Regions from separate parts of the Pseudoduganella albidiflava genome, predicted to be linked through region 1. Evidence: predicted binding sites of a transcription regulator. Region 1 holds the regulator's gene; each other region holds the start of a gene.

What was found. The regulator sigma-54, encoded in region 1, starts transcription at its own class of promoters, with help from an activator protein. The targets are predictions, from matches to a motif close to TGGCANGNAANCTGCTTT.
Region 2: EYF70_RS09010 (PEP-CTERM sorting domain-containing protein) is a predicted target of sigma-54. The motif match lies at 1,523-1,540, and genes of this name have one in related genera.
Region 3: pqqA (pyrroloquinoline quinone precursor peptide PqqA) is a predicted target of sigma-54. The motif match lies at 1,995-2,012, and genes of this name have one in related genera.

What each region holds. Positions count from the first base shown of each region.
Region 1 covers NZ_CP036401.1:6,321,488-6,324,759, reverse strand. Annotated here, with positions in the region: gene lptB (LPS export ABC transporter ATP-binding protein) at 1-449, shown strand, start outside; gene EYF70_RS26305 (RNA polymerase factor sigma-54) at 488-1,963, shown strand; gene hpf (ribosome hibernation-promoting factor, HPF/YfiA family) at 2,104-2,460, shown strand; gene EYF70_RS26295 (enoyl-CoA hydratase/isomerase family protein) at 2,632-3,272, shown strand, end outside.
Region 2 covers NZ_CP036401.1:2,141,912-2,145,183, forward strand. Annotated here, with positions in the region: gene EYF70_RS09005 (Na+/H+ antiporter) at 1-315, opposite strand, end outside; gene EYF70_RS09010 (PEP-CTERM sorting domain-containing protein) at 517-1,467, opposite strand; tRNA gene EYF70_RS09015 (tRNA-Gly) at 1,747-1,822, shown strand; gene EYF70_RS09020 (chemotaxis protein) at 2,075-3,037, shown strand; gene EYF70_RS09025 (hypothetical protein) at 3,044-3,272, shown strand, end outside.
Region 3 covers NZ_CP036401.1:3,987,921-3,991,192, reverse strand. Annotated here, with positions in the region: gene pqqD (pyrroloquinoline quinone biosynthesis peptide chaperone PqqD) at 1-95, opposite strand, end outside; gene pqqC (pyrroloquinoline-quinone synthase PqqC) at 110-802, opposite strand; partial or broken gene pqqB (pyrroloquinoline quinone biosynthesis protein PqqB) at 799-1,760, opposite strand; gene pqqA (pyrroloquinoline quinone precursor peptide PqqA) at 1,827-1,901, opposite strand; gene EYF70_RS16415 (sensor histidine kinase) at 2,254-3,272, opposite strand, start outside.

The DNA.
Region 1 (3,272 bases):
AAAACATCCGTGCCGTGCTGGAGATCCAGAAGGTAAACGGCAAGGCGCTCACCAGGGCGGAGATCGACGAGCGGCTGAACGCGCTGCTGGCCGACCTGCAGATCGAGAAGCTGCGCGAGAACACGGCGCTGTCGCTGTCCGGCGGTGAACGGCGCCGGGTGGAGATCGCCCGCGCGCTGGCGACCAATCCCCGCTTCGTGCTGCTGGACGAGCCGTTTGCCGGCGTCGACCCGATCGCCGTCATCGAGATCCAGCGCATCGTGCGCTTCCTGAAGGAGCGCAGCATCGGCGTGTTGATCACGGATCATAACGTGCGGGAAACGCTGGGCATCTGCGACCGGGCGTATATCATCAACCAGGGCAGTGTGCTGGCTTCCGGCCGGCCCGACGACATCATCGCCGACGAGTCCGTACGTCGTGTCTATCTGGGTGAACATTTCCGCATGTGAGCGGCCTTGACCAGACCTCAACCAGCTCCTAATCAGCCATGAAACAGTCTTTGCAACTGCGTACTTCCCAGCACCTCGCGCTGACGCCGCAATTGCAGCAGTCGATCCGGCTGCTGCAATTGTCCACGCTGGAGCTGCACCAGGAACTGGAACAGCTGCTGACCGATAACCCGCTGCTGGAGCGGCTCGACGATCCGCTCGACCGCTCGGTGCGCCTGCTGGCCGATGGCGCGATCAACACGACGCAGGGGACCGGCGAGGCGCCACCGGAAGGCGGGCCGCCGCAGGATACGCCCGCCGCGCCGGAACCCGAGCCGTTCGATGGCGGCGAAGGCGAAGGCCTCGATACCGGCGCCGGCGATACCGACTGGAGCAGTGCCGGCAGCAGCAAGGGCCCGGACGACGACGATTCCCGTCCCCAGCTGGAAGCCAGCCACCGCAGCCTGCGCGAGCACCTGATGGAGCAGATGCGCGTGACCGTGCTGGAGGCGCGCGACCGGGGCCTGGTGGAACTGATCATCGATGCGCTCGACGATAACGGCTACCTCGAGGAAAGCCTGGAAGAGATCCACGAGCGCATGCCGGAAGAGCTGGAAATCGAGATCGGCGAATTGCGCACCGCGCTCAACCTGCTGCAGAGCTTCGATCCGCCGGGCATCGGCGCGCGCAACGCGTCCGAGTGCCTGGCGCTGCAGATCCGGCGCATGCCCGGCGTGCCGCTGGTCACGCGGCGCATGGCGCTGTGCATCGTTGAAAAACACTTGCAGTGGTTTGCCCAGCGCGACTTCAACAAGCTCAAGAAGGCGCTCGACTGCGACGACGAAGACCTGCGCGAAGCACAGGCCGTGATCCGCCAATGCAATCCGCATCCGGGCGCCGCCTTCGCGGCCGACGTGTCAGACTACGTGGTACCGGATGTGGTGGTAAAGCGGGGGCGCAACGGCTGGATCGTCACGTTGAACAACGACGTGATGCCCCGCCTGCGTGTCAATGCGCTGTACGCCAGCCTGCTCAAGCAGGGCAAGGGCGAAACGCAGATGAATGCACAGCTGCAAGAAGCAAAGTGGCTGATCAAGAATATGCGCCAGCGCTTCGACACGATCCTCCGCGTGGCGCAGGCCATCGTCGAACGGCAGAAGAACTTTTTCTCGCATGGCGCGGTGGCAATGAGGCCCCTTGTGTTGCGTGAAATAGCTGATACACTGGGCCTACACGAGAGTACTATCTCTCGGGTAACAACTCAAAAATATATGCTGACGCCGCATGGCATGTTTGAGTTGAAGTACTTTTTTGGCAGCCACGTTGCAACCGAAGCTGGCGGGGAAGCATCCTCGACTGCGATACGGGCGCTGATCGTGCAATTCACAGGAGCCGAAGACCCGAAGAACCCTTTATCCGACAGTAAGATTGCGGACATGCTGGGTGAACAAGGCATGGTGATTGCGCGACGCACTGTTGCCAAATATCGCGAAGCATTGAAAATTCCCCCGGTCAGCCTCCGCAAATCGCTATAGCAGCTCGTTGCAAGCGCATTTGCAAACCCCTTTGCAAGCCCTTGCGGCAAATCCTGGTAGTGCTTGGGTTCCTCTGCGCCGCCTTGCCTGTTTTGGCGGATAACGCACGAACCTGTTATATCTTCTTTAGGAGTGTGTGTATGAATCTGACCATCAGTGGACACCATATCGACGTTACCCCTGCCATTCGCGAGTATGTGCAGAACAAGCTGGAACGCGTTAGACGCCATTTCGATCAGCTGATCGATGTAAGTGTGATCCTGAGTGTAGATAATCTCACCGAGAAAGAGAAAAGACAGAAAGCCGAAATCAATCTGCGCATGTCGGGCAAGACCGTATTCGTTGAAAGTGTCGCCCAGGATCTGTATGCGGCCATCGATACTCTGATCGACAAGCTGGACCGCCAGGTCATGAAGCACAAGGATAAAGTGCAGAACCACAACCACGAAACCATCAAGCACCTGAGCGAGGCCGAGATCCCCGCATCGCCCGCATAACGACGGGCGCAGGTCGCGGTGGCAGAACTGCTCCGGTTCTGCCACCGCTGCAACCGCTACAACAGAAGGGCGCGCGATGCGCCCTTTGTTACGTCCGGGTCCAAGGTTTACGTCACACACGCCGCATCCATGGCTAGAATGAGGCCAATAACGACAACGATGCGAGACACCATGACCGACCACGTCCATACCAAGGTGCGTAACGGCACCGGCTTCATCACGCTCGACCGGCCCAGGACATTGAACTCGCTGTCACTCGACATGATCCGGGCGATCACCGGCGCGTTGCTGGCCTGGCGCGACGACGATGACATCGCGGCCGTAGTCATCCGCAGCAGCACCGACAAGGCGCTGTGCGCCGGCGGCGACATCCGCTTCTTCCATGCCGCCGGCGGTGCCACTCCGCAGGGCGGCAGCGCCCAGGTCGAGGATTTCTTCACCGAGGAATACGCGCTGAACTACCTGGTGCACTGCTTCCCGAAGCCGTACGTGGCCATGATGGATGGCGTGGTGATGGGCGGCGGCATGGGCATCGCCCAGGGCGGCCCGCAATGCGGCGTGCGCGTGGTAACCGACCGCACACGGCTGGCAATGCCCGAGGTGAACATCGGGCTGTTCCCGGACGTGGGCGGCAGTTATTTCCTGTCGCGCGCGCCCGGCAAGCTGGGCCTTTATCTCGCGCTGACGGCGCTGGCGATCGGCGCCGCCGATGCGCTGTACTGCGGGCTGGCCGACCATTATGTTCCCGCCGCCGAGCTGCCGTTGCTGGCCGACCTGGTCGGCTCCACGGCGGGTGCCGGGCTGCGCGAAGC
Region 2 (3,272 bases), 3.3 Mb from region 1:
CCAGTGGATCAGGAACCCGGCGCCCAGCACGGTGAAGATGACGAGGCCGAAGGCCAGTTCGAGGATGATGCCCTTGTCGCGGAACAGGCCGCTCTTGGGAATGCGCCAGCCATCCAGGAACAGCAGCGGCGGCAGGAACAGCAGGAAGAACAGGCCGGGATCGAGTTGCACGCCATGGCCCGTATAGCCGGCGATGGCGGCGCCCAGGCCGATCTGCACGAGCGGCAGGGGCAGGGCCACCGGCAATACCCGGACCAGGTAGGCGCTGGCCACCACGGCCAGCAGCATGGCCAGTACGATTTCGATCGAATCCATTGTTGCGACTTGCTCCCCGTTGCCCTTGACCGCAAGGTTGTTAATTAGTGAACCAGTGCAATTATAGGAGGATGAGGCGCGGCGGGCGGGGCAAAGGAGGATCCCCGCGGTGGGGGCGCCGGATCGCGGCCCAAAAAAAACCCGCGGCAGGGTCCGCGGGCCAACAGGAGGGAAGGGTGCTCAGGCGCGTGGCATGGTGGCTCAGGTGCGTGGCCGGGGACGGCGGGGCAGGCGGCGGCCGATCGCCATCGCGACCATGCCGGTGCCGAGCAGGGCCAGCGAGGCCGGTTCCGGCACTTCCTGCTGCAGCGCGCTGACCAGCGTGTTGTGCTGCACCGTGATCTGGTAGTCGCGGTCCGCCAGCAGTTTCTGCGAGGTCTCTTGCAGGTGCTTCGTGCCTTCGGGGAGCGTGTACAGTGACGTGCCGTTGTTGCCATGGGTGCGGCTGACCGTCGCCATGCCGTTGATCTCCTGGGGCGCGTAGTGGAACACCAGCGCATTGGTCTTCAGGTCGACGATGTTCACGCTCCAGGAAATGCGGGCGTTGGCGGTTGTGACGGGCCGTCCTTCGGGCGACGCATACGCCATCGCGAACGCGGTGGCGTCGAACGAGAAGGTCATCGTATCGTTGCTGTTGAGCCGGAACAGCATCGTGTTCGAACTGCCGACCGACGAGTTGCTGTTGGCGAACTGCATGTTCTGGGAAGTGGCCACGTCGGCCCGCGTCTGCGATCGGGCGCCGGTGGCCGCGCCATTCACCAGGATGGCGGAGCCGATGAAATTCTGGTCCGCGTAGCCGAAGTTGCCCAGCATCGGCTTGACCGCATGAAATGGCGTGAAATTGTTCTCGCCGAAGGCCGGGCAGGGGGTGCCCACGCACTGGTGCGCCACGTCGGGCCGGGGGCCGATGGCCGACTTGCTGACCAGTGTATTGTTCAGCGAAGCCGTGGCGTGCGCATCGTTGACGCCGACCAGTTTGATGAAGTCCGCGTTCTGGTACTGGGCGCCGCCGCTCTTCAGGATCCTGAAGTTGTTGATGTCCAGGATGGCCGAGGCGAATGTGCCGGCGCTGGCCGGTGCCATGCCGAACGTGGCGGCCGCGGCTGCCACGAGAAGCGTCATGTTGCGTCGGATCGTGTTGGGTCGAGTCATTTTTTGCCCCTAGGGTTGGTTGCGTGACCCGGTGCAGACCGGGTTGGCTATCCACGGAGCATTATTGGTGCCAGAGAAATTTGTGTTGCAACTTCAATGGGTTGGCGATGTCGCGGCCGCTTCCCTGGCGAAAGTGCAAAGAATGCCGACGGTGGCTGGCCTGGTTCGCGGGCGATCGGTCCGGGAGTGACGAGCCGGCGATGGCTGCGGGACACGGCTGCGCCTTTGCAATTGACTCTGGTAATGATCAAAACGTTCTGGCATAATCATGCCTCTTCTGCGGGAGTAGCTCAGTTGGTAGAGCGCAACCTTGCCAAGGTTGAGGTCGAGAGTTCGAGACTCTTCTCCCGCTCCAGGATTCAGACGGCAGCCTTCGGGCTGCCGTTTTCGTTGTTTTTTCTGTTTTCCTTTCCCCGCCGTTTTCCAATCCCCGCCGTGGTTCAGCGGGCGGAATGCCTCATCGCGCGGCCGGTTGCAATACTGTTGTTTCTCGGCACTATTCTGCATTGTCTTAATGTACAGGAACGGTGGTGCGCGCAATTTTCTCGCCTATACTGCCTCCCATCGACGCCGCATCGCGGCCAGCCTTGACACCGGGGATTTACAGATGAAAAGCGTACAGCAGGAAATCGACGAACGCACCAACCTCACCAACACGAACAAATTCGAACTGCTGCTGTTCCGCCTCGGTGGCGACGAAAATGGCGACCGTTCGGAGCTGTATGGCATCAACGTGTTCAAGATCCGCGAAATCGTCGCGATGCCGCCCGTGACGGCGGTGGCCGGCGCGCAGCCGCACATGCTGGGCGTGGTGAACCTGCGCGGCCAGATCATTCCCGTGATGGACTTGCCGGCGATCGTCGGCGTCAAGCCGAAGACGGGCCTGAACATCATGCTGGTGACGGAATTCGCCCGCACCACGCAGGCCTTCGCCGTCGAATCGGTGGATGAAATCGTGCGCCTGGACTGGAGCCAGGTGCTGACCGCGGAAGGCAGCAACGCGACCGGCATGGTGACGTCGATCGCCCGCCTCGATGGCGATACCAGCGGCACGCGCCTGGCCCAGGTGCTGGACGTGGAAACCATCCTGCGCCGCATGGTGCCCGCCGAAGGCAAGGAAGTGGATCCGGAATCGATTCCCACCATCGCGCTGAAGCAGGGCGCCTTCATCCTGGCCGCCGACGATTCCGTCGTGGCCCGCAACCTGATCGAGCAGGGCTTGCAGGCCATGCACGCGCCGTTCGTGATGACGAAGTCCGGCAAGGAAGCCTGGGACAAGCTGAACAGCATCGCCGTGGGCTGCAAGGCCGAAGGCATCGACGTTGCCGATCGCGTGGCCCTGGTGCTGACCGACCTGGAAATGCCGGAAATGGATGGCTTCACGCTGACCCGCAAGATCAAGCAGGACCCGCGCTTCTCGAAGATCCCGGTAGTGATCCACTCTTCGCTGTCCGGCAAGACCAACGAAGACCACGTCAAGGGCGTGGGCGCCGATGCCTACGTGGCCAAGTTCGTGGCCGAGGACCTGGCGACCACCATCAAGAGCGTACTGCACAAGAAGGACGCGTAAGACGGCATGCCGCGCGCCGATCCGGCGCAGCGCACGAAACCGGGCCGAGGCCCGGTTTTTTTATTGCCTGCCGCATCCCGAGCCCTCGCGCTACTGGAATGCAGCCACGCATTTTGTGCTGGGAATTACTTCCTGGACCGCTGCAAGCATGCCAGCCAGGCCGACGGCAAACAGGGCGCTGTGCCGCCAGATGCGCCAGCGCCCGAGCAAGGGCCTGAAACACCCCACGCGGCGC
Region 3 (3,272 bases), 2.3 Mb from region 1:
CCTTCCGGGTACAGCAGGACATACTGGCCTTGCGCTTCCTCCCACTGCATGCGGAACAGGCGGGAAAGAAGCGGCTTGTCGGGAATCGTCGTCATCGTGGCACCTGAGGTCAAGGGTAGGCTTTTTCGATCGCATCGAGCATGGACCACAGGATGTCGAGCTTGAACTGCAGGATCTCGAGCGCACGCTCCTGCTGGGCGCGCGTCGTGAAATGATCGAGCGTGACCTGCAGGCCGTGCTCGACGTCGCGTTCGGCCAGCGAAATACGGCCGCGGAAATACTGCAGGCCCGCCTGGTCGATCCAGCCATAGTGGGCAGGCCAGTTGGCCAGGCGGTCCTTGTGGATCTGCGGTGCGAACATTTCCGTCAGTGACGAGCAGACCGCCTCCTGCCAGGGCGCCTGGCGCGCGAAATTGACATAGGCATCGACAGCGAAACGGACACCGGGCACCACGTGGCGTTGCGACCATAACACCCCGTCTTCGAGGCCGACCGCTGCCCCGAGCCGCAGCCAGGCCTCGATGCCCCCATCGTTGCCGTCCCAGCCGTCATGGTCGAGGATGCGGCGCACCCATTTGCGGCGAGTTTCCCGATCGGGGCAGTTGGCGATGATCGCGGCGTCCTTTTGCGGGATGTTGACCTGGTAATAAAATCGGTTGGCAACCCAGCCGCGGATCTGGTCCTCGCGCAGCAGGCCGCTGTTCATCCTGACGTTGAACGGATGATTGATGTGGTAGCCGGCGCCGCGCGCGCGCAATTGCGCTTCGAACTCGGTGCGGCTCCAGGCCGGTGCGCTCGTCACAGGACGATCTCCATGCCGTCGAAGGCGACTTCGATACCGTGGCGCGCCAGCAGCGCACGCTGCGCCGAGCCGTCGTCCAGGATCGGGTTGGTGTTATTGATATGAATGAGGATCTTGCGCCGTTCCGTCTGGCGCCGTGCATCCCCGTGCGCATCCAGGCTATCCAGGCTATCCAGCACCGCGATCATCCCGGCCTCGCCCGACTGCGGCAAATGGCCCATGTCGGCCGCGCTTTTGCTGGAAAAGCCCAGTTCGATCATCTCGTCGGCGCGCCAGAACGTGCCATCGACCAGCACGCAGTCGGCCTGGCGCATGGCGGCATCGACCTGCGGTTCGATCATGCCCAGCCCCGGCGCGTAGAACAGCGACCTGCCGCTGTCGGTATCCTCGATCAGCAGGCCGATATTGTCGCCGATGCCCGGCTGCGCGCGGTGCGGCGAATACGGCGGCGCCTTGCTGGACAGGGCCAGCGGCGTGAAACGGAGGCCGTCGATGCCCGGCACCTGGACCGCCTGCATTCCGGGGCCGTCGCCGATGGTGTGCAACGGGTGCCAGTGCACGCCGCAGTAGTGCGACAGCACCGGCGCCAGGGGCAGGCTGGTGTTGAGATCGTTCCATACCGATGCGGTGCAGTAGAGTGGCAGCGGCCTTCCCTCGCGCAGCATCAACAGACCGGTGACATGGTCGATCTGCGCATCCATCAGCATCACGGCGGCGATGCCGGAATCGCGCTTTGCCCGCGACGGCTGCAGCGCCGGCTCGCGCGGATCTGCGCCAGGATGTCGGGAGACGCGTTGATCAGCACCCAGTCCTTGCCATCGCCCGAGACCGCGATCGACGATTGGGTACGGGCCGTGGCGGCAAGCGTGCCGCTGCGCACGCCCGCGCAATTGCGGCAGTTGCAGTTCCACTGCGGGAAGCCGCCCCCAGCTGCCGAACCCAATACGATGATTTTCATGGTGTCGTTCAGTGGACGGAAACCTGTGCCCGGCTGACCCTGCGGCACGGTTTCCTGGGCAAGGCCCTAGCGGTTTGCGATATACATCGTGATTTCAAATCCGAAACGCAGGTCGGTAAATTCCGGTTTGCTCCAGGTCATGATAGGTCTCCTCCAGATTGGTGTGATGAGCAGGCCGGTTACGCGGACGGACGGCTCAAGGGCTTACCGCACGGTTCGTGCAGTCACAGGCATAAAGCGATAATCGTGCCAAAGAGCGCGATGCGGGGCGATGCGGGGCGAGGCGGGACCTGGCGCCCAGCGGGCACAGGCGGGAAGCCGATTGCGCCACCGGATGCGGAAGGGCTTTGACGCAGGTGGGCGCAACAGTGTGTCAAAACCGAACAGTGTATTTGCCCCGATGACGCACTGTGCCAGTCGATGGCCGGAAGGTCTGCACTACTGATGTATCGTCGGCCGGTTTGCAGGTGGGGGAGCCCTTCCTGCCGGCTTGTCACAGCAAGGGCAGCTTGACGATCACCTCCAGGCCGTGCGGCTCGACATCTTCCAGCGCCACGCTGCCGCCATGCTGCATGACGATCTCCTGCACGATCGCCAGGCCCAGCCCGCAGCCCAGGCCCTGGTCGGTGGCACGTACGAACCGGTCGAACACGCGCGCATGGTCGGCGCGGGCGATGCCGGGGCCGTTGTCGCTGACGCTGATGCGGGCATGGCCGCCATCGCGCCGCAGGGCCACGGTGATCTCGCTGCCCGAGCCGGCATATTCGATGGCGTTGTCGAGGATGTTGACGAGCGCCTCGGTCAGCAGCATCGGATTGGCCAGCACCTGAAGACCAGCCGGATCGTCCGCCGCGCCCTGGTCGGCGATGCCGAGATCGGCGCCGGCACGCAGCGCCTTCGGCACCATGTCCGCGACCACCTGCTCGACCAGCGCGCTCAGTTCGACGGGCGAGCGCTCCCGCACCATGGCCGCCTCGGGCTCGGCGCGCGCCAGCATCAGCATGCGGGAAATGAGGTGGGCGCTGCGCGTGGCGCTCTGGTGCAGCATGGTCAGGCGCGCCACCAGGGCCTTGTCGTTGGTCGCGCCCAGTGCCAGTTCGGCGTGGCTGATCAGGCCCGCCAGCGGCGTGCGCAACTGGTGGGCGGCATCGGCGATGAAGCGCTTCTGGGCATCGACATTCTGGCGCACCGCGGCCAGCAGGGCGTTCAGCGCGCGCACCAGCGAGCGCAGTTCGCGCGGGGCCGCTTCGGCGCGCAGCGGGGTGAGGTCGTTCGGCGAGCGGCCTTCCACTTCGCGGCGCAGGCGCAGCAGCGGCGCGAGTCCGGCGCCGGTGCCGGCCCAGACGATCACCGTCATCAGCATGATCAATGCCGACAGCGGCAGCAGGGTGTCGAGCAGGATCCGCTTCCAGATGGACTCGCGCGCCGCCACCCCGCGCGCCACCTGTACCAGCATCCATTGCTGGCGGCCATTCACTTCGCCATTCTTCAGGTACAGCGCCGCCACCCGCA